3 regions of the Arthrobacter sp. Z4-13 genome follow, and region 2 is predicted to be linked to each of the others. Evidence: riboswitches for the same ligand, from Rfam matches in the RefSeq annotation. Region 2 holds a riboswitch; each other region holds the start of a gene.

Region 1 (7,087 bases), 1.4 Mb from region 2:
GGGCGCCTTGTTGGTGGCTGCGGCGAATTTCGAGCCGAACTCGCCGAAGGAAAGGTGCTGGGCCTTGTTTTCCACCAGGCCGAAGCTGGCAATGTCCCAGAACGCCGTGGAGCCGCCGACGCCGAGTACAACTTCGTACCCTTCGGGCGCGCGGAAGAACTGGCTGAGGCCCTCGCGGACGGAACCGACGAGGTTCTTGACCGGGGCCTGCCGGTGGGACGTACCCAGGATGTTCTTCGACGCGGCGGACAACGCATCAAATTGCTCCGGCCTGACCTTGGAAGGTCCAGCGCCGAACCGTCCGTCCTTGGGCTGCAGGTCGGCGGGAATAGTGATGCTGGTTTCGCTCACAGGTGCTCCAATTTCGGCATGGACACGGCTTTGGTCCGGACGGGTGTTGGTGGCCGGCAGCCGGTGATGGCTGCAACCAGGGCCTCCCTCATTCTGCCCTGTTGGTATGTATCGCCGGGAACCGGAACCGTCATAGTCCAGCCAATGAGACGGTACTGCCGCCAGCGGCAACTATTCGGACAAAGTCAAAATAGGCTAAGCTCTTCCACGGACTACGTCGCAGTGAAGGCGATACGGTGGGACAACGCAAGGTACTGCGCTCGAGGAGCTGAGCTGGATGACGGATCTGATCGATACTACGGAGATGTACCTTCGGACCATTCTGGAGCTCGAGGAAGAGAACATTGTTGCCCTTCGTGCCCGTATCGCCGAGCGGCTGCGCCACTCCGGGCCCACTGTCTCCCAGACCATCGGCCGAATGGAGCGGGACGGTCTGGTGGTTGTGTCCGGCGACCGCCATCTGGAGCTCACCGAGACGGGCCGGAAGCGCGCCACTGAAGTGATGCGCAAGCACCGCTTGGCGGAACGGCTCCTGGCTGACGTGATCGGACTGGACTGGGCCTACGTCCATGACGAGGCCTGCCGCTGGGAGCATGTGATGAGCGAGCGGGTGGAACGGCGCATTTACGAGATGTTGAACCACCCCACCGAGTCTCCCTACGGGAACCCGATCCCCGGCCTGGCGGCCCTGGGCGGCGTGCCGTCCCCTGGCTTTGCTGATGGAGCCATCAGCCTCCTCGAGGCGATGAAGTCCTACGGGCCCGCCTCGGCTGTGACTATCAGCAGGTTGGCCGAACCTATCCAGGTGGAGCCCGAACTGCTTTCACAGCTCGATGAGGGCGGCATCCGCCCGGGCGCTGCTGTGTCGCTGGAACGGGTGGGTGACTACATATCCGTCCGCGTTCCGGGCATAGAAGGGGCGCTTGAGTTGCCACCAGAGGTGGCCGCGCACGTCTTTGTAGCCGTCCGCTAGGGAACCACCCGGGCGTTTCCCTACCCCATGTGAGGTGGGTTACGCAAAGATAACGGAATTGTTACTTTGCACCATGAGCCTCTATAGTTAAAACGAAGTTGATATTTAAGCGTTACCTGATCTGGAGCCGAGCTCTGCCAGCAGATCAGGAGCACGAGTCGTAACTGGCAGAGGCGGGGGAACCACAAGCGGCAGCCGGGGGACTGCCTTGGGGTGAAGTCCGTCAGCAGCAAGCCTCTTCCAGTGAAGGATTCCTCCGGGGATATCTCTGTGCCGAAGCTTGCTAACGGCGGACCGGGTCTATGAACTCTCTGACCCGAATCCGACAGCTAACTTCGCAGGCTACCCAGAGAGGAACCCTTCTTGACCATGCAGAATTCCAGGGGACGCCGCCGCGCGGCGGTCCCTGCTTCGACACCGCGCGTTGTCGAAGTCATCACCTCGGAACGCCCCCGCGATCCGCAACGTGATGCGCGCCGGCGTCGGGGTCCCTTCCATCAGATCACTGAGTTCGCTGCTGCCAGCGGAATCGGCCAAAAGGCCGGCGCCGCACTGGCCGCGGCCGGGCTGGTTCTCACCGTGACCGTTCCGGCCACCAGTCCCGTGATGGCAACGGACGGCTCGGGAGCTGCTTCTGTTGCTGCGTCCGCTGTTGCCCCACAGCCGCAGGTTTCCGCGAAGGCCGAAGCCCAGATCGATTTCAGCCGCTCTGCTGTAGTCACCAAGGCGGACCCGGACGGAAAGCTGAAACAGCTGCTGAGTGCCCAGTCTGCCGGTGCCATAACCCGCGCTGCTTCCGCCGGAAGCCTCGGAGCCCCGCTCGCTGCGTTGAGCACTGCTTCGCCTTTCGGCTACCGCGTCAGCCCGATTACGGGCGGCTCCGGCGACTTCCACCGCGGGCAGGATTACGTAGCCCAATGCGGCACCTCGGTTTTGGCCGCGGCCACCGGAACCGTTACCTTCGTCGGCTGGCACCAGTACGGCGGCGGCAACCGCGTTGTGGTGGATCACGGCAACGGCCTGGAAACCACCTATAACCACCTGTCGTCCTTCAGCGTCAAGGAGGGGCAAACGGTTTCCCGCGGGGACGTTGTGGCCCTCAGCGGGACCACGGGAGCCTCCACGGGCTGCCATCTTCACTTCGAGGTCCAGGTCAACGGTGAAGTTGTTGACCCGACCGGCTGGCTCTAGTCAAATGACCGTGGACTCTCAAATGATGTTGACCTGCCGTGACCTGAATGTGACATTTACGCAAAACTGCTGTACCGTCTAACTCGCGTCAACTTTTCCGAAGTTGACGCTCTTGTGCGGATTGCCTAACTCTGCCACCGCTCAAGGTCCGTTCGCATTTCATCGTCTGGCAGGGGCGGGGGAACCAATTTTGGCCTTCAGCTTTGAAGGCCTTGGGGTTAAGTCGCAAAGCTTTCCACGGAAGCCGCGCGGCCGGGTGACTCCCATCCGAATCCGACAGCTCACCTCGCAGGCATTGGGAGAGGCTACCTTCGTGTCTTCACGCCATAATTCTGCGCGCCACCGTGCGCAAACGGTTCGTACCAACCCCCTGGACACCATGTCCAGGGCTGTTAGTGCCAATGCCGGGACAGTAGGTCGCCAGGCTGCAGTTATCGCAGCTGCGTCCGGACTCATCCTGACCATGGGCCTGCCGGCCAATGCAGCGGACACCACCGCTGGTGTTTCCGCTTCGACCGAATCCGGGTCCGCGCAGGCGGCCCTCGCCGTCACCGCGGCACCCACGGCTACCGTTTCCTTCGAGCGCCCGGTGGTCAAGACCATCGCCGCTCCCGTGCTGGAGCCGGTGACTGTCCAGTCAACCTCTGATGATGAAGACGACGACGCGGATGCGGCCACCGCTCCCACGGCCACCACTGCTTCCGAAGCAGCAGAGAAGGTCGTAGCGACCGCATCCTCCGCTGCTACCTCCGGAATTGCGGCCATCGCCTACACCGGCATCGGCAGCCCGTACGTCTGGGGCGGCACCACCCCCAATGGCTGGGACTGCTCAGGCTTCACCCAGTGGGTTTACGCCCAGGCCGGCATCAGCATCCCCCGCGTCAACGCCTGGACGGCAATGAAGCCCACCTCCACGCCGCAGCCCGGTGACCTGGTTATGCAGAACGGCGGCGCGCACGTTGGTATCTACGTCGGCAACGGCATGATGATCAGCGCCCTGAACCCCTCCCAGGGAACGCTGCTGCACGCGGCCGCTGCTACCGGCTCCTCCGCGTTCTACACCATGAACTAGTTCTTCGACCTTACGGTCCAAGGGCTTTTTCTTTGCCCAAACACGCTTTTCGCTAAATCACCACATCCCCCGTTCGGGGCGTGCCGGCGTACCCCCAAGATGCCGGCGCGTCCAGTCCCCTTTGGCTGCCTACACGCGGTTTGAAGGAAAACGAAAGAGAGAACTGATGACTACTCGTGCAACCGCACGGCACCGCGCCGAGGTCACCAAAACCAACTCGCTCGCCATCATTGCCAAGGCTGTCGGCGACAACGCCGGCGGCGTAGGACGCCAGGCAGCTGTTATCGCAGCCGCCTCCGGCCTGGTCCTGACCAGCGGCCTCGCAGCCAACGCCGCCGATGCCAACGTTCAGCGTGACTCCGCTCCGGCTTCCACCCTGGAAGTTGAATCAACGGTTGAGGCTCCGATCTCCGCTGCTTCCACCATTGCCATTTCCTTCGAGAAGCCTGCTGTGACCACCACGCCGGCTCCCGTTGTTGAGGCGCCCGAACCCGAGCCCGAGGTTGAGGTCCAGGAAGCTGCTCCGGCTCCGGCTCCTGCTCCCGCCGCTCCCGCCGCAGGGACAGCCGCTGTCGCCAAGGTGACCGCCACAGCTCCGGCCGCTGCAGCCCCCGCCGCTCCTGCCTCGGCAAGCGGCAAGGGTGCAGCCATCCTGTCCGCCGCCTACGCCCAGCTCGGCGTTACGCAGGACTGCACCATGCTGGTGACCAACTCCCTGGCTGCCGTTGGCATCAACTTCCATGACTGGCCGGCAGGCTACCTGTCCCTGGGCCGCACGGTGAGCGCTGCCGAGGCTCAGCCGGGCGACCTCATCTACTACGCCGACGGCGGAGCCGGCATGGCGCACATTGCCGTCTATGCCGGAAACGGCCAGGCGGTGCATGGCGGCTACAACGGCAACCAGACCGTTGTCTTCAGTGCCAACGTCGGCTCCGGCCCGGTGTTCATCCGCGTCGACTGACACCCGCAGCCGCGGTTTGCGCTGCTGATCAAGACACTCACAGGACCCCTGCCCTACGCGGCAGGGGTCCTGTCTGTTAACCCCCGGCAGGGGCGGGCACTCCACCGAGTTTCGGCCGGACACGGCAACCCCGGCAACTGTTATTAGCTGATAGTGCACTTCTTTGTTTACTCTTGTGGTGTCGATCCATAGCCCGGACATGCCGAGGGCAGCCGGCCCTCGTGCCCCTGACGGGTGCGGCCGTGAAGAGGTACGTGCATGCGCACTCTCGTTCTGAATGCTGGATATGAACCGCTGGCGGTTATTACCTTCCGCCGGGCGCTGGTGCTTGTGCTCACGGGCAAGGCGAGCGTTGTGGCTGAAGGGGACGACCCCGTGGTGGGCCCCCAGGAGATCCTGGGCCGCCCGTCCGTGATCCTCCTGAACCGCTACATCCGTCCCAGATACAACCAGTCGACGGCGGTCAGCCGCCGGGGCGTGCTCAGACGCGACGGGCACAAGTGCGCCTACTGCGGGAAAGCTGCGCACACCATCGACCATGTCCAGCCAAAGTCACGCGGGGGTGCTGAGTCCTGGGAGAACCTGGTGGCCGCCTGCCTGAGGTGCAACAACGTCAAAGGTGACCACACCCCGGCGGAAATGGGCTGGAAGCTGCGGTTCGTCCCCGAGCCGCCGCACGGCACCATCTGGCAGATCAAGGAACTCGAGAAGCCCACGCCCGCCTGGGATCCGTTCCTGCTGCCCGAGCGCGCTGCCTGATTCCAGATAGTTAGCCTCCGCCGTCACCGGACTAGGCTGGGGGAGTGGAGCAAAACCGGCTGGACTTCGATGCCCTGATCCTGGCCGGCGGCCGGTCGTCACGGCTGGGCGGGTTGCCCAAGCAAGGGTTGGTCTTTCACGGTGCCACGCTCCTGCAGCGGTCACTTGCCGCGGCCGCCGGGGCCTTCCGTACGGTGGTGGTTGGTCCCGATCCCGGCGCACTTCCCCCCGGTGTACTCTCCTGCCGGGAGCAGCCGGAGTTCGCAGGACCCGCTGCCGCTGTGGCTGCCGGCCTCGAAGCCCTGGCACAAGCCGGAGGCGAACGGACGTACACGCTGGTGCTGGCCTGCGACATGCCGCGGGTCTCGGCTGCCGTGCAGGTACTGAGGGAGGCATTGGAACAGGAGGAGTTCCAGGGCGACGGACTCATGGCATGCGCCGAGGACGGCAGGGCCCAGCAACTCGCGGGGTTTTACCGCACAGGCTTGTTAAAAAGGGCTGCTGGGGACCTGGCGTCGCGAGGTGCCTTAATCAACGGCTCCATGCGGGCGCTCCTTGCTAGTCTTGACCTGCAGCTTGTCACCGTCCCGGCCGGCTCCACCGATGATGTGGATACCTGGGATGATGCCGCCGCACTAGGAGTTGACGCCGGGATCCGGGACGAGGTCCAGGACCCGCGCGGCAGCAGTTGAATTGGGAGGCAGTGCGTGAAAAGCCAGGATGAAACGCTGGAGGAATGGTGCAGGTCCCTGCTCCAGGCTTATGAGCTTGAGGACGTCCAGGTGGACGTCAATGCCATCCTCGCCCTCGCGGGTGTAGCCGCCCACTCCGTTGTGCGGCCGGCGGCGCCACTGACTACCTTCATCGCCGGCTACGCCGCTGGCCTGGCCTCAGCAGCCGGACGCAGCACAGATGCCGCGTCCATGGAAGGGGCCCTGGCCGTGGCACGTTCCCTGGCTGCCGACTACGATGCTGAAGCCGCCGGGACTCCCGGCGAATGACAGGGGAACCCGGGGAGGAACGGAGCCCAACCGGCCAGCCGGAGGTGCCGCAGCACCTGGCCCACACCTGGGAGGAAGCGCGGCTGGCCGCATTCGAGGCTGCCTCGCCAATTCCTGCCGGACCCGTTCCACTGCATTTGGCCCTCGGCCGCAGGCTGGACCAGGACGTTGCGGCACTGCAGGACATGCCCCACTACGCGTCCTCCGCCATGGACGGCTGGGCCGTTAACGGGACCGGGCCATGGATTCTGGCGGAACCCGGGGCTCGCCTGGCGCCCCACCAGGCCAGCCCTATCGTCACCGGCGGGCTGATCCCTCCGGGCGGAAAAGCAGTGCTGCGGAGCGAGAGCGCAGTGCTGGGCAAGGACGAGGACGGCTTGCCTGTCCTGATGACCGGAGGAAGCGTACGGCCCGGAGAGCCGCGCAACGGCCAGCACATCCGTAAAGCCGGGGAGGAAGCCCTGGCAGGGGACGTACTGGTCAAGGCGGGGGCGAAGCTCAATCCTGCCCATCTTGCCTTGGCTGCCTTGGCCGGTTACGACGAACTGCAGGTCCAGGGGAAACCCCTGGTCCGGCTGCTGCTCACCGGCTCCGAAGTTATCGACCAGGGAGTACCGGTCCCCGGCCAGGTGCGGGACACGTTCGGTCCGCAACTGCCGGCAGTCGTGGACATGCTGGGAGGTATAGCGGGGGAACAGCAGAGAATCGGGGACTCCTACGGCGAGTGGCTCGCCGCACTGGAAGACGGTGTCCCTGAGGCGCCCGGCGCTCCTGACCTG
Region 2 (7,087 bases):
CCGTGGGCCGGCATCGTCTTCTCCACCGTCCTGGCACTGGGACTCATCCTCTACGTAACCAGCGATCCGGAAAGCAATATCGTGGCCAACCTCTCCGGAACCACAGCCTTCCTGCTCCTGTGCGTCTTCACGGTAGTGAACGTTGCCTGCGTTGTGCTTCGGCGCAAGCGGGACCCGAACCGCAAGGTGTTTTTCACCTCGCCGGGGCAGCTGCCGGTGGTGGCCGCCCTGCTGTGCGCCTTCCTTGCCGGCCCGTGGGTGGGCCGTAACGTCATTCAGTACCAGATTGCCGGCGGCCTGATGGCCATCGGTGTTGTGCTCTGGTTTGTCACATGGCTGATCAACCGGAAAACGAACCAAGGGGAAAGGGCTGATAAATGACAGCTGCTGCAGAATCAACGGTCACCTTTGACGGACGCTTTGCCAGGGAGCTGTCCGAGTTGGCTGTTCCCTGGCAGGCAGAGGAAGCCCCCGAGCCGAAACTGCTCGTTCTCAACGACGCGCTGGCAAGGGAGCTGGGACTCGATCCGGAATATCTTCGGTCCGCGGAGGGCGTCCGGCTCCTCCTCGGGAACCACGTCCCGGAGGGATCGACGCCGGTGGCCCAGGCCTACGCGGGCCACCAGTTCGGCGGCTACTCGCCCCTGCTGGGGGACGGCCGCGCCCTCCTTCTCGGCGAGGTGACCGGCCGGGACGGCCGGCTGCGGGACGTCCATTTGAAAGGCTCGGGCCGCACTCCGTTCGCCCGCGCCGGGGACGGCCGCGCCGTCGTCGGACCCATGCTGCGGGAATACCTCGTGAGTGAGGCGATGCACGCACTCGGCATCCCCTCAACGCGTTCCCTCGCGGTGGTGGCCACCGGCCGGCCGGTGCGCCGCGACACCATGCTCCCGGGCGCTGTACTGACAAGGGTGGCCAGCAGCCACCTGCGCGTCGGCAGTTTCCAGTACGCACGGGCCACGGAAAACACGGACCTGTTGCGCCGCCTGGCGGACCACGCGATCAGCCGGCACCACCCCGCAGCCGCCCAGGCCGAAAACCCCTACCTGGCGCTTTTTGAAGCCGTCGTGTCCGCGCAGGCAAAACTGGTGGCCCAGTGGATGCTGGTGGGATTCGTCCACGGCGTGATGAACTCGGACAACATGACCATCTCCGGCGAAACCATCGACTACGGGCCCTGCGCCTTTATGGATGCCTTCAACCCAGCCGCGGTCTACAGCTCGATCGACGTAGGCGGGCGCTACGCCTACGCCAACCAGCCGGTCATCGCCGAATGGAACCTTGCCCGCCTCGCTGAGGCGATGCTGCCGCTCTTCAATGAGGACCAGGAACAGGCCGTAGCACCCGCGGTGGAAGCACTTGGCATGTTCCGCCGGCAATACAGTGACGCCTGGTTCGCCGGCATGAAAACCAAACTCGGTTTGGTGGAAGCCCCCGAGGGGAGCGCCGAGGCTGCAGAAGCCTCAGAGCTGGTGGACGGGCTGGTGGCCCTGTTGAAGGACGGACCAGTTGACTACACCTCGTTCTTCCGGAACCTCTCCGAGGCGGCAAGGGGGGATGACCGGCCTGCCCGCGGAATGGTCCTTGACCTGGCTGCCTTCGACGCCTGGGTTGGGCGGTGGCGGGCCCTGCAGCCGGACGCGGACCTGATGGACAGGGCCAATCCTGCCTACATCCCCCGCAACCACCTGGTAGAAGAAGCGCTCGCGGCAGCAACGGAGGGAGACCTTGATCCCTTCATCCGGCTCCTCGACGTGGTCCGTGCCCCGTTCAATGAAAGGCCAGGGCTGGAACGCTACACCGAGGGAGCGCCGGAGGACTTCGGCAGCTACCAGACTTTCTGCGGCACTTGAGCACCCCAGGCGCCGGGACACCGGCTGCCAGGAGGGGCCAGACGCAAAACAGGGGCGGCAGCCGGGAACAATCCCGTCTGCCGCCCCTGTTGGGGTGGTGTGACTACGCTACGCGGACGAAGGAAGCGCCGCTGAGCCAGCTGATGGAGTGGACTTCGGTCTTGAAACCGTCCACGCCGCCGCTGACAACCTGGCCGTTGCCGGCGAAGACGCCCACGTGGCCGGCGGTGATGACCAGGTCACCGGGAGCCGGGGTGCCCACAGTGGTGCCGTACTGGTAGAACTGGCCCGGGGCGAGGTCGCCGACGCTCTTGCCCACGGCGCGGAGAGCCTTCTCAACCATGGCGGTGCAGTCCTGCTGGACGCCCAGCTGGCCGTAAGCGTTCGCCAGGATGGCTGCGCCGGTACCGGTGCCGGTGGCTGCGGGAGCTGCCGGGGCGGGTGCCGCCGGAGCAGGCGCCGTGGAGGCGTAGGACAGGTTCATGGTGGTGGTTGCGGGAGCGGCAGCTACCGCGGCCTGGGCCGGAGCAGCGGCAGCAGCGACAGGAGCTGCGGCAGCGGTGCCGGCACCCGGGATCTGGATCTGGTCGCCGGGGTAAATGACCGCGGAGATTGCCAGCCCATTGGCGGACAGCACATCATTCAGGGCTACTCCGTTGGATGCCGAGATGGCGCCCAGGGTATCGCCGGAAACAACCGTGTGCACGTTGCCTGCAGCTGCTGCGGGGGCAGCCACTGCGGCAGCCGGTGCTGCGTAAGCCTGGGTGTTAGTGGTATCGGTGGTGTCCGGACCGGTTACGCCTGCGTGGGCCGGGGCGCCCACACCGAAGGCAATGCCGGATGCTGCTGCAACGGCGAGCGCCGGGCGGCCAAGCGACTTGGCCGAGACAGCCAAGCCCTGGAGCGCGATTGAGCGGTCCGGAGTCGCGCGGTGACGGGCGGTAATGGAATTTTTTGACACGGTTGATCGCCTCTCCCATGCCTGCGGGGTGAGCTGTCGGGTTCGGGCTGGAGATACCCGGCCGGGAGCAATTCCGAAATGAACGAAGGTGCTATCGACTTAACCCCAAGGCCTCGTGTGAGGCCGGGAAACTTGGTTCCCCCGTCCCTGCCAGCTGAAAAGCGTTGGTTCCCGGTTCAGTGGCAGGGCTCGGCATACTGAGGGGAATGTCCCGTTTGGGAGGGACACCTGAAGACCCTAACCCGACTTCGGTGCCATTGTCACGTTTGGGTAACATACGAGGTGTTCCTATCGCCTTTAGCAAACGACTGGACTCTTCAATAGCACGCACCTGACCTCGGAAGATACTTTCCGGTCCGGAGAGTCGTGTTGTATTGGTCACAAAACAGTAAAGGAACTCAAAAGCGCAGCCGGAAGCTTGCCCGAAAGCACCGCGCGGAGGAGGATATGGCCAGCCCGAGGAGGCCCCGTGATCCAGCTTGGAAAGTACGAGAAGTACCTGATTGAGGGATTTTTTGACGACTAGCGCGCGGGTGCACTGAGCCAGCGAACCTTCACCCGACGCGTTGCGTTCATCACGGGCAGCATGCCGGCAACCGCGGCGGCGATGCTGCTGCTGGGCTGCGAAGGCGGGACTGCGAACCTGGACCGTGACGCTGTTCCCGGTGCCCTTACCCAGGCCGGCGCCCAGCGCCACGTCGCCGGCTTCAAGGCAGCGGGGGAGTATCTCCGGGGCCAGGACTTCGTTGACGGCGAGCGCATCGCCATGACCGGCTACTGCTTCGGCGGCGGTATCACTTGGCAGGCGGCCACGGAGCTGGACGGGTTGAAGGCCACGGCGGCGGCGTGCACCACGGCTGCATGGAACGACACGTTCGCGTGGTTCGGCCGGCACCTCTAAACCCCGCCGTTCCGGGAGCGTACAGCTCGCCCTGTGCCGCCTGGAACCACTCCATAAACAGGAACTGGTACTGGCCCCGCGCTAGGCTTTTGCCATGCCCGACTTTGAACGGTTCCGGATCCTGCTCGAGGAGGAGCGGGAGCGGAAGGTTGCCCTCCTTCCGGCCCTCCGCGCAGACATCGCCTCCGCAAACTCGGCGCGCCAGGACTCGAATGTGGATGACGAACATGACCCGGAAGGCTCCACTATCGCCTTCGAACTGTCCCAGGCCTCGGCCCTGCTGAAGCAGAGCAGCGCAGGACTCGACCAGGTGGACGCAGCCCTGGCCAGGATCGCTGAGGGAACCTACGGAACCTGCGTCGTCTGCGGGGAACCGATTGCGGAAGGCAGGCTGGAGGCACGGCCGTGGACCCCGTTCTGCATCGGGCATGCCTCGGCAGGCCGCCGATGAGCAGCGGCGCGGATCAGGTGGCGGCCGCCGCTGAATTCGTTGACCGAACGCTGCAGAATGAGGGCGCCTGGTACCGGGCGGACGACGTCGAGGGCCGGCTGGGCGGGCGCCTGGCCTCCTACGGTTCCTCCGTTGGCGCTGTCCGGGGAACCATCCGGGACGCCCTGCGGAAGTACAAGGACTTCGATCACGACGGCGTGATACAGCTCGCGTCCGCCCTGTGGGGCCAGCCCCGGCCCGGCTCCAAGGCGGTCTATGAACGCCGGCTTGCCGCCGTGGTCCTCCTGCAATCCAAAGTGTCACTCCTGCGCCATTCGGACCTGACCCGGATCGAGGGCTTCCTGCGGTCCGCCGGGACCCGGGAACTGACAGACCCCCTGCTGGCCGACGTCGTGGCGCCGTTCCTGGCACGGCTCGGCGGGCGCGACCGGCAACGCGCGAGTGTTGTCCTTGCCCGCTGGCGGACCGACCCGGACAACCAGCTGCGCAGCGCTGCCGACTACCTTGAGCAGCACTCCAGACCCCAAGCACCACCACAAGGAGACACCCATGAACGAACCCTATGACTTGGAACGATTCGTCGCCGCGCAGGACAACGGCGGGACATACGAGCAGGCGCTGGCAGAACTGCAGATGGGCAGCAAGTCCGGCCACTGGATGTGGTTCGTTTTCCCGCAGATCGCAGGCCTGGGCCAAAGTCCCACATCCCGCCGTTACGCCATCAGCTCCCTCGAAGAAGCCCGGGAGTACCTGGCGCACCAAATTCTGGGCCCGCGGCTGCTCGAGTGCGCCCTGGCACTGACGAACCATTCCGGCCGTCCCGCCGAGGAGATCCTCGGCAGTATCGACGCACGGAAGCTGCACTCATCGATGACATTGTTCCTGCGGGCAGACCCCGAGGAAACCGTCTTCAAAACCGTCCTGGCGCAGTTCTTCGACGGCGAGCCGGACCCCGCCACTGACGAACTGCTCGCGGGCCGGGACGAAGACTAGCGCCGACGGCGGTGCCTCATGCATCCTGCGCAGGGCACCGTCGCCGGGGTCAGCCTGTAAAGTCCGGCGCGCTACGGCGAGGGGCTGCCGCCGTTGACGTTCAGCGTTTCCCCTATGACGTAGCTTGACTCCGGTGATGCCAGGAAAACATACGCCGGGGCGAGTTCCGCCGGCTGGCCTGCGCGGCCCAGAGGGGTGGACTGGCCGAACTCCGGCAGTTGCTCCTTGGGCTGGCCGCTGCTGACCTGCAGCGGCGTCCAGATGGGCCCAGGCGCTACAGCGTTGACCCGGATGCCCTTCGGCGCGAGCTGCTGGGCCAGTCCCTTGGTGAAGTTGTTGATGCTCCCCTTGGTGGTGGCGTAATCCAGCAGGGTAGGGGACGGGTTGTACGCCTGGATGGATGTGGTGTTGATGATGGTGGATCCTGCCGGCATGTGCGGGAGGGCAGCCTTGGTCAGCCAGAACATCGCGTACACATTGGTCTTCAAAGTGTGGTCGAACTGTTCGTCGGTGATGGCGGTCAGTTCCTCCTGCGCCACCTGCTTTCCGGCATTGTTGACCAGAATGTCCACTCCGCCGAGCACGGCCACGGCGGTGTCCACCACCTCCCGGCAGACAATCGGGTCCTTCAGGTCGCCGGGGACCTTGACGGCCTTGCGGCCTGCCGCCTCGACCAGTCCGGCGATGCGCGCTGCGTCCTCTTCCTCCTCCGGCAGGTAGGACAGGACGACGTCGGCCCCCTCGCGGGCGAAGGCGATGGCGGTGGCCGCCCCGATCCCTGAGTCCGCGCCCGTGACGATTGCCTTCCTGCCCTCCAGCCGGCCGGTCCCGCGGTAGGTGTTCTCGCCGAGGTCCGCTTTCGGCTCCAGCTCCGCGTCCAGGCCCGGCTCGGGCTGGTGCTGTTCCCGGGGAGAAATTTTCCCGTATGCAGTAACGGGGTCACGGAAGGTGTACTGGTCTGTCATGGTGGTCCTCCTGTTGCGTAGGGGTGGAACACGGGAAAACTAAGCATGCTTACCGTTCCCAGCCTAGGCAATGAATCCTGTCCCTGCCAACCCGGATTGCAGTCCTGGTTCAGTCGGGTTTCGAGTTCCGGTGGACCTCCACCAGCCTGACGTCCCTGAGGGTTCCCGAATCCACCACGGCTGTCATGTACGTGCAGGCAGGCTGGCGGCGCCGGTCAGTGGGGGAGCCCGGGTTCAGCAGCCGCAATCCTCCCGGCGAGGTGGTGTCCCACGGGATGTGGCTGTGCCCGAAGACCAGCACATCGGCGTCCGGGTAAAGCGCCTCGCAGCGCGCTTCCCGGCCCTTGGCCTGTCCGGTTTCGTGCACTATGGCGAAGCGGACACCCTCAAGTGTGGCGGCAGCCGTTTCAGGCAGCCGGCCGCGCAGGCCAGGACCGTCGTTATTGCCGTAGACGCCAATCAGGCGGCGGCTGCGGCGCTCAAGCTGGTCCAAAAGTTCCACCGTCACCCAGTCGCCGGCGTGGAACACCACATCGGCGCTTTCGACGGCGGCCCACAGTTGCGCCGGGAGCGCCTTGGCGCGCTTGGGCACATGGGTATCGGCGACCATGAGAAGGTTCAGCGGCATGGGAAAATCCTGCCACGCCGGCGCAGTTCCGATCACCCTTTCCGTTGGCATTGTTCCGCATGGCGGGCAGTCGTAGTCTGGGGCTGGAGGTGATAGCCATGGAGGCAGCACAGGGCGACAGGATCATTGTTCACGGAAGGAACGTCGGGTCTACAGACCGGCACGGCGTAATTCTCGAGGTCCGCGGCCAGGGTGGAACGCCGCCTTATCTGGTCCGTTTTGATGACGGGCACGAAACCATCATGTATCCCGGCGGTGATTTCGCCGTCGAACGCGGCAACGGCCACTAGCGCAGCAGTGTGAGGCGCCGCCCACCTGTCAGCGCTCCACCTGTC
Region 3 (7,087 bases), 1.6 Mb from region 2:
AGGCGGCGGAATCGGCATGCCCATCGTCGCGACTATTCTCACGGCCTGGCTGACCTTCCTGAGCCGGACCTGGCGTCCCATCGTCCTGGTGGGCGGTGCAGCCCTTGTTTCCACCACGGCCACCACGATGGGCAAGCGCCTGGTTGGCAGGACCCGTCCGGACCATGCTGAGGCAGTGCCGCCCTTCGAGTCCTCACCGTCCTTTCCCAGCGGCCATACCCTCAACACAACCGTGGTGATCGGCGTCCTGGTGTACATCATGTGCCTCCAGTTCCAGATGCTCTGGGCCAGGATCACCGCAATCACTGCCGGCGTTATCTTCATCATTGCCATGGGCCTCAGCCGGGTATTCCTTGGGCACCACTGGATGACGGACGTCATGGCCGGCTGGCTCCTGGGGCTGGCCTGGGTATGCATGGTGATCCTTGCCCACCGGCTCTTCCACCTGATGCGGAAGCGGGAGCACGCCGGCCCGGCACCCACATTCGAGCATCCGGTCCTCCGCGAGGACCACAGCGGGGACCCGCTTCCGGGCAGTCCCGGCACCTCCGAAACGAACGACGGCGACACCTTACGGGGGAGCGACGGCGGCTCCTCGCGGACGGGCGCGGGAGGCTGACGGCAGAGGGGCACCAGCAGCCGGGTGATAGTTTTGACCCATGCGCACTCTCGTTGTGGACCACCCGCTGGTCGCCCATAAGCTCACGGTCCTGCGGGACAAGAACACCCCGTCCCCGGTCTTCCGGCAACTGACGGAAGAGCTGGTGACACTCCTTGCGTACGAGGCCACCCGCGAGGTCCGCACCGAGCCCGTCACCATCGAAACACCGGTCAGCACCACAGTGGGCACCGCGTTCACCAAGCCCACTCCGCTGGTGGTCCCCATCCTGCGCGCCGGGCTGGGCATGCTTGAGGGCATGACCAAACTCGTTCCCACCGCAGAGGTCGGCTTCCTGGGCATGGCCCGGGACGAGGAAACCCTGGACATCATCACCTACGCCGAGCGTCTCCCCGAGAACCTCACGGACCGGCAGATCTTCGTCCTGGACCCCATGCTCGCAACCGGCGGCACCCTGCGCGAAGCCATCAAATTCCTCTTTAAGCGCGGAGCTTCGGACGTGACGTGCATCTGCCTCCTGGCCGCCCCGGAAGGCCTGGCCAAACTCGAGGAAGAACTTGCGGACGCCAACGTGACCATCGTCCTGGCCTCGATCGACGAAAAGCTCAACGAGAAGTCGTACATCGTGCCCGGACTCGGGGACGCGGGCGACCGCCTTTACGGCATCGCAGGGTAGTCCTCAAGCCTTTTTCATTCACCGTCCCGCCGCTAGCCTGTGCGGATGGACTGGAAACTCGAACTTGTGTACGTCCCTGTAAGCGACGTGGACCGCGCCAAGGACTTCTACGTCAACAAGGTGGGGTTCAATGCCGACTTTGATGAGCGGCCAACGGACTCCATCCGCTTTGTCCAGCTGACGCCTCCGGGCTCGGCCTGCTCGATTTGCATTGGGGACGGGCTTACTGACGCACCTCCCGGTACCGGCTCCAACCTCCAGCTGGTGGTCAACGACATCCAGGCCGCCCACCAGCACCTGAAAGGCAACGGGGTAGACGTCAGCGACGTGGACGTGCAGGACTGGGGCCACTTCGTGTACTTTGCCGATCCCGACGGCAACAGGTGGGCAGTCCAGTACATCCCGGGCCGCAACGCCTGACATACCGTAAACCAACTGGCCATTGGCACCCGTCGTGACATTCCTGCCCGCGGCGCCTAAAGCACAATGGGGACCGTGAACGTCTCAACACCCGCTGCTGCCCGCACCCTGACCTGCCGTGCCGTCCTGTTCGACATGGACGGCACCCTGGTGGACTCCACCGCAGTGGTGGAACAGGTGTGGGGTGAATTCGCGTCGCGCTACGGGCTGGACATCGAGGAAATACTCCGAACGTCACACGGCGTCCAAGCAGGCGATACCGTCAGGCGTTTCGCTCCGCCGGGGGCGGACGTGCCGGGGCTGACAGCGGAACTCGGTGCCATGGAACGCGTCCGGACCGAGGGCATCCTGCCCCTTCCCGGAGCGGCGCGGCTGCTGGCAGCCCTGCCCGCAGACGCCGTCGCACTGGTGACGTCCGCGGATCGGGTCCTTGCTGACATCCGGATGGCTGCAGCGGGGCTGGCCATGCCGGGCACCGTCGTGACAGCCGAGCTGGTGAGCCGGGGCAAGCCGGACCCCGAGGGATACCTGAAGGCCGCTGCAGGTCTTGGCGTGGATCCTTCGGTTGCAGTGGTGTTTGAAGACGCTCCCGCCGGCATCGCAGCCGGCGTGGCGGCCGGCCTCCCAACCGTAGCCGTGGGGGCCGAACACCGGACCGCTGCCGGCGGGGGGTATGGCACATTCCTGACTACAGTGCCGTCGTCGCCCAAGTGGACAAGGACGAGGCGGGCCGGACGGTCATTTCTTTCCGGCTTTGAGGTCCGCCACCACTTTGGCAATCCGTCGCGACCGCGTCTCCGGAGTTTTGGCTTCGCCCAGCGGCTCTACGTACCGCCGCTGGGCGCTGTAGCTCAAGGTTGCGTAGAACTCCTGCGCCGCCGGTTCCGCAGCCATGGCAGCCGCAAGGTCTTCAGGAACCTCAACGATCCGGGGCTGCGTGTCCAGTTCCAGGTCAACGTCAACGGTGTCTCCCGCTGCGACACCAACGAAATCCCGGTTGGCTGCGCTCAGCGAAATGAGGTTTTGCCCGCCCATCACAGCAATGCTGCTCCGATAGCTTTTGCCGTTGATGGTCACCACCACAGGCGGCCGCTTGCCGGCTCCCAGCTCCTTAACAACCTGCTCCGGCACTTCGATGCCGGTTTTATTGCCGCTGCCCTGGACGGTGGTAGTGAACTTCATGGATCACAGTATGCCCTTACGGCCCGCCCCCTCTTTGGAAGGGACGGGCCGTAAGGCTTGAGTGTTTTGGTATCCGGTGGGTTTAGTACCAGTTGTTCGACAGGTGGAAGTTCAGCGCGCCACACGGGGACTGGTAGCGCTCCTGGATGTAGTTCAGGCCCCAGTTGATCTGGGTGCGGTAGTTGGTGCGGTAGTCCGCACCCGCGCTGGCCATCTTCTCAGCCGGCAGGGACTGGACGATGCCGTAGGCGCCGCTGCTCGGGTTGGTGGCCGTGGTGGTCCAGTCCGACTCCTTGGTCCACAGGGTCTTCAGGCACTGCATCTGGTCAGGAGCCCATCCGTACTTCGCCAGCTGGCCGGCGGCGTAAGCCTGGGCGCCGGCGGGATCATTGACCGCGACGACGGGCGCAGGCTTAGGAGCGGGCTTAGGGGCCGGAGCAGGCGCAGGCTTAGGCGCAGGTGCCGGTGCGGGCTTAGGGGCCGGAGCGGGTGCCGGCGCGCGCTTAGGGGCCGGTGCGGGCTCGGCAGCCTGCGGGGCTACAGCTATCTCCGGCGCGGCGGGCTCAGGCGCAGGCTTCGCCGTGATCTCGCTCTTCTCGATGCTGAGGTTGGACTGCGCCTCGGCGGCCTGCGTCTCGGTGGCTGCTACGCGGATGCTGGATTCGGTCGCCTGTCCCGCGGCTCCCACTCCAATGAGGAGTGCGCATGACGCGGCCACCACAGCGGCGCGCTTGCCGAGGGAAGGGATTTTGCCGGTTTCCGGTGCGGCCTGCGGTGCAGACTCGTTTTTCGGGCGTGGCTGTGCCAGGAATTTGAACATGATGAATCGCCTCTCACACCTGCGGAGTTAGCTGTCGGGTTCGGATGAGGGCATCCGGCCAGACGGAAAGATCACGTGCTGGCTTAACCCCAAGGGCAATCAGTGCCCGGGACGGTGGGTCCCCCGCCTCTGCCTTGGTTCAAGAGAAATCCGGGAAGTGGCAGAGCTTGGCGTCATCCGGATATACGACCCGAACGGGAACCGTACCTAAACGACGGTACAGGAATTCGAAGCTCAAGTCACATTTTGGTAACAGAGATCACGGTGGCGGCGCGTCGCCTTGTCGCTACGGTCACCGGGTCGGTAGCCGCAAGGCGAATTCGGTGCGCCCCGGCCGTGATGTCACCGTTACCCTTCCTCCGTGGGCCTCGACGATGGACTCCACGATGGACAACCCAAGTCCGCTCGTCCCTTCAGCCGCTGAAGCCCCGGACTGGCCTCCCGCGCCCTTACGCGCCGCATCTGCGCGGGCGAAACGTGAAAAGACATGGTCCACGAACCCTGCAGGGATCCCGCCGCCGTCGTCCGTTACCGTTACCAGCGCAGCACCCTCCACTGTCCTGGCCACTCCCGTAACAACCGTGGTTCCTTCCGGGGTGTGTTTGCGTGCGTTCGACAACAGATTCATCAGCACCTGGCGCAGCTGGGAGGGGTCACCGTTGACCACAACAGGCTCGTCCGGAAGCTGCAGCCGCCAGTTGTGGCCGGGTGCCATCACCTTTTCGTCACTGACGCTTTCGACCACCAGCTGCGTGAGGTCCACCTCGCTGAGCTTCAGCGGCTGGCCTTCATCGAGCCGGGCCAGCAGCAGCAGGTCTTCAACCAAGGCGGTCATCCGCTCCGACTGGCTCTGCACACGGGCCAGCGACTTTGCGCCGTCGGGGGTGAAATCCTCGGTCATCCTCATCAGTTCGGTGTAGCCGCGGATGGCGGTCAGGGGAGTACGGAGCTCGTGGGAGGCGTCGGCCACAAACTGCCGCACCTTCGTTTCGATCTTCTGCCGCGCCTGCAGCGCATTTGCCACGTTTTCCAGCATGAGGTTGAGCGCGTGCCCCACGCTGCCTACTTCCGTTCCCGGATTGGAGTTCGACGGCGGGACACGCTCCGCGAGTGCCACCTCGCCGGCATCGAGCGGCAACTTCGAGACCCGCGTCGCAACCTCGGACAATTGTTCGAGGGGCTTCATGGTGCGGCGGATGAGTACGGTGCCCACCAGCCCGATCAGCAGCAGACCGCCCAAGGAGACGAAAACAAACGTCCACACCAGGGAAGTGAGCGTGCTTTGCTTGCCGGCGAGGGGGAGTCCGGTCACCAGGACATCACTGAAGTTGGTTTGCACCGCTATCAGCCGGTAATCACCAAATGACAGGGTGCGGTCCACTGGCTGCGCATCCGTCACCAGTGCCAGCAGGGCCTGCTTGTCTTCACTGGAAAGCGCAGAGCGTGTGGTGTCCGAGGTGAGGTATCCGCCGCCGGTGACTTGGCCATTCAGGATGCGGGCGTTCATGGTTCCCACGCTTTGGCCGCGGGCGTCAAGCGGGTCGCGTCCGTTGAATCCCCCGCCCGGAGGTCGGCCCGGATTGTTGGAGCGCTCCGCCGCCTGGCTCAGTTGTTCGTCCAGCTGGCGGGTGAGGAATGCATTCATGGAGGCATAGCTGGCAACGCCCACTGCACCGCAAATCGCGATCAGCAGGGCCATGGCCAGAAGGACGAGACGGGTGCGCAAGTGCCAGGTGCCGGGCCTGAGCCAGCTCCGGCGGTGCGGTCCGGTTGCCCGGGGTGACGCCATGGTTCGCCTACTCCGCAGGCTTGATGACGTACCCGGCACCGCGCACGGTGTGGATCATTGGCGGATGCACGGCGTCCACCTTTTTGCGCAGGTAGGAGATGTAGAGCTCCACAATGTTGGCTTGGCCGCCGAAGTCGTAGTCCCACACACGGTCCAGGATCTGGGCCTTGCTGATGACGCGCTTGGGATTCTCCATGAGGTACCGGAGCAGCTCGAACTGGGTGGCCGTGAGCTGCAGCTCCTCGCCCGCCCGCGTCACCTCCCGGGTATCCACGTTGAGCACCAGGTCGCCCACCACCAGCTCGGCTGTATCCATGGCGGCAACTCCGGAGCGCTGGACCAGGCGGTGCAGCCGAAGCAGGACCTCCTCCATGCTGAAAGGCTTGGTGACGTAGTCGTCGCCGCCGGCCGCCAGTCCCACGATCCTGTCCTGGATTGCGTCCTTGGCTGTGAGGAACAACGCTGGTACCTCGGGCGCGAAGGTGCGGATCCTTCCCAGCAGCTCGACGCCGTCGAACCCTGGGAGCATCACGTCAAGAACCAGGACGTCCGGGCGGAAGTCCTTGGCCAGTTTCACTGCCTCAGGGCCGTCGGCGGCCACTGCCACCGACCAGCCGGCCATGCGCAGACCCATGCTCATGAGCTCGGAGAGGCTTGGCTCGTCGTCGACCACCAGGGCGCGGATAGGGGACCCGTCCGGATGGGAGAGCTGAAATCCGGGTGCCGCTGGACATAGGCGCGCACGCTTTAGGGCGATTTCAGCATTCCCGGCACGTCTGAAGAAAAAGACCTTGCACAAGGGTGCGGCCGAATTATGTTCAGCCAAAGCACGCCTGCGGTCCAAAAGTTAGGCCAATAATCAGTAATCTGACCATTGCTCAGAATTGTGATCTGCGGCACATTAAGCGCTTTTGTCTCAATATGCGGACCAAAGCGTCCATTGTTACTTGCAAGTTCGCATTGTTACGCTGCACACTTCCATTGTGAACAAGAACTCAACAGCACCTGCAGCCGCAGACCATTGGCCCAGCACATCCGCTGCTGCCGACACGCGCTGTTGTCGAATGTACGCCTGATCTTCCCACCCCTCGAAGTTAGTAGGCATACGCCCCCAGCCCAGCGTCGGGCGTCCCTCCCCAAATTCATTGCGGGGAACCCAGCATTCGAGCCGCGATGACGGCCATTCACATTGAGGTAAGCAATCCATGTCAGTTGCATCCGGATACGTCCACATTTCTGTCCGTAACGCCGCCAAGGGTGGCCAGCCTTCGGGCCTCCGCCCCGGCTTCGGACCACGCACCGCGCTCGCTCCCGCAACTTCGGGAAGCAGCTTTCCCGGCGCGGGATACGGCTCCCAGGGCTATAACCCCAACTCCTACGGCCAGCTCCGCGCAGTCCCGCCGGCCGAGTCTGCGCCCGTCACTGCTCCCACCCCCGTAGTGGCCGGCCCGAACCCGGTCCGCCCCGTGGCCAACGACAACGTTGCGCGCGGATTCGTTCTGTACATGGGGATCGATGAGGAAACCGCGGCCGCTGCCGGCACCTCCATTGCCAAGCTTGCCCAGGAAATCCGCGCCTACG

What was found. A riboswitch is a leader RNA that binds a small molecule or an ion and turns the genes downstream of it on or off. The one in region 2 is predicted to bind cyclic di-AMP.
Region 1: linked by a shared signal. The riboswitch ahead of M1E07_RS05260 (C40 family peptidase) and the one ahead of M1E07_RS11715 (LysM peptidoglycan-binding domain-containing protein) in region 2 are both predicted to bind cyclic di-AMP.
Region 3: linked by a shared signal. The riboswitch ahead of M1E07_RS04685 (aggregation-promoting factor C-terminal-like domain-containing protein) and the one ahead of M1E07_RS11715 (LysM peptidoglycan-binding domain-containing protein) in region 2 are both predicted to bind cyclic di-AMP.

Annotation. Positions count from the first base shown of each region.
Region 1 covers NZ_CP096459.1:716,637-723,723, forward strand. The annotation lists gene serC (phosphoserine transaminase) at 1-351, opposite strand, end outside; gene M1E07_RS05250 (metal-dependent transcriptional regulator) at 629-1,324, shown strand; cyclic di-AMP (ydaO/yuaA leader) riboswitch at 1,465-1,683, shown strand; gene M1E07_RS05255 (M23 family metallopeptidase) at 1,694-2,515, shown strand; cyclic di-AMP (ydaO/yuaA leader) riboswitch at 2,644-2,824, shown strand; gene M1E07_RS05260 (C40 family peptidase) at 2,895-3,587, shown strand; gene M1E07_RS05265 (NlpC/P60 family protein) at 3,754-4,548, shown strand; gene M1E07_RS05270 (HNH endonuclease) at 4,807-5,307, shown strand; gene mobA (molybdenum cofactor guanylyltransferase) at 5,352-5,999, shown strand; gene M1E07_RS05280 (DUF6457 domain-containing protein) at 6,015-6,308, shown strand; gene M1E07_RS05285 (molybdopterin molybdotransferase MoeA) at 6,305-7,087, shown strand, end outside.
Region 2 covers NZ_CP096459.1:2,158,516-2,165,602, reverse strand. The annotation lists gene M1E07_RS11725 (APC family permease) at 1-381, shown strand, start outside; gene M1E07_RS11720 (protein adenylyltransferase SelO) at 378-1,853, shown strand; gene M1E07_RS11715 (LysM peptidoglycan-binding domain-containing protein) at 1,957-2,814, opposite strand; cyclic di-AMP (ydaO/yuaA leader) riboswitch at 2,818-2,988, opposite strand; gene M1E07_RS11710 (dienelactone hydrolase family protein) at 3,401-3,715, shown strand; gene M1E07_RS11705 (TraR/DksA family transcriptional regulator) at 3,810-4,166, shown strand; gene M1E07_RS11700 (DNA alkylation repair protein) at 4,163-4,732, shown strand; gene M1E07_RS11695 (DUF1810 domain-containing protein) at 4,716-5,159, shown strand; gene M1E07_RS11690 (glucose 1-dehydrogenase) at 5,231-6,124, opposite strand; gene M1E07_RS11685 (metallophosphoesterase family protein) at 6,234-6,752, opposite strand; gene M1E07_RS11680 (DUF1918 domain-containing protein) at 6,851-7,042, shown strand.
Region 3 covers NZ_CP096459.1:581,746-588,832, forward strand. The annotation lists gene M1E07_RS04665 (phosphatase PAP2 family protein) at 1-619, shown strand, start outside; gene upp (uracil phosphoribosyltransferase) at 660-1,295, shown strand; gene M1E07_RS04675 (glyoxalase superfamily protein) at 1,341-1,715, shown strand; gene M1E07_RS04680 (HAD-IA family hydrolase) at 1,791-2,951, shown strand; gene M1E07_RS04685 (aggregation-promoting factor C-terminal-like domain-containing protein) at 2,980-3,717, opposite strand; cyclic di-AMP (ydaO/yuaA leader) riboswitch at 3,723-3,867, opposite strand; gene M1E07_RS04690 (sensor histidine kinase) at 4,010-5,506, opposite strand; gene M1E07_RS04695 (response regulator transcription factor) at 5,514-6,263, opposite strand; gene M1E07_RS04700 (winged helix-turn-helix domain-containing protein) at 6,712-7,087, shown strand, end outside.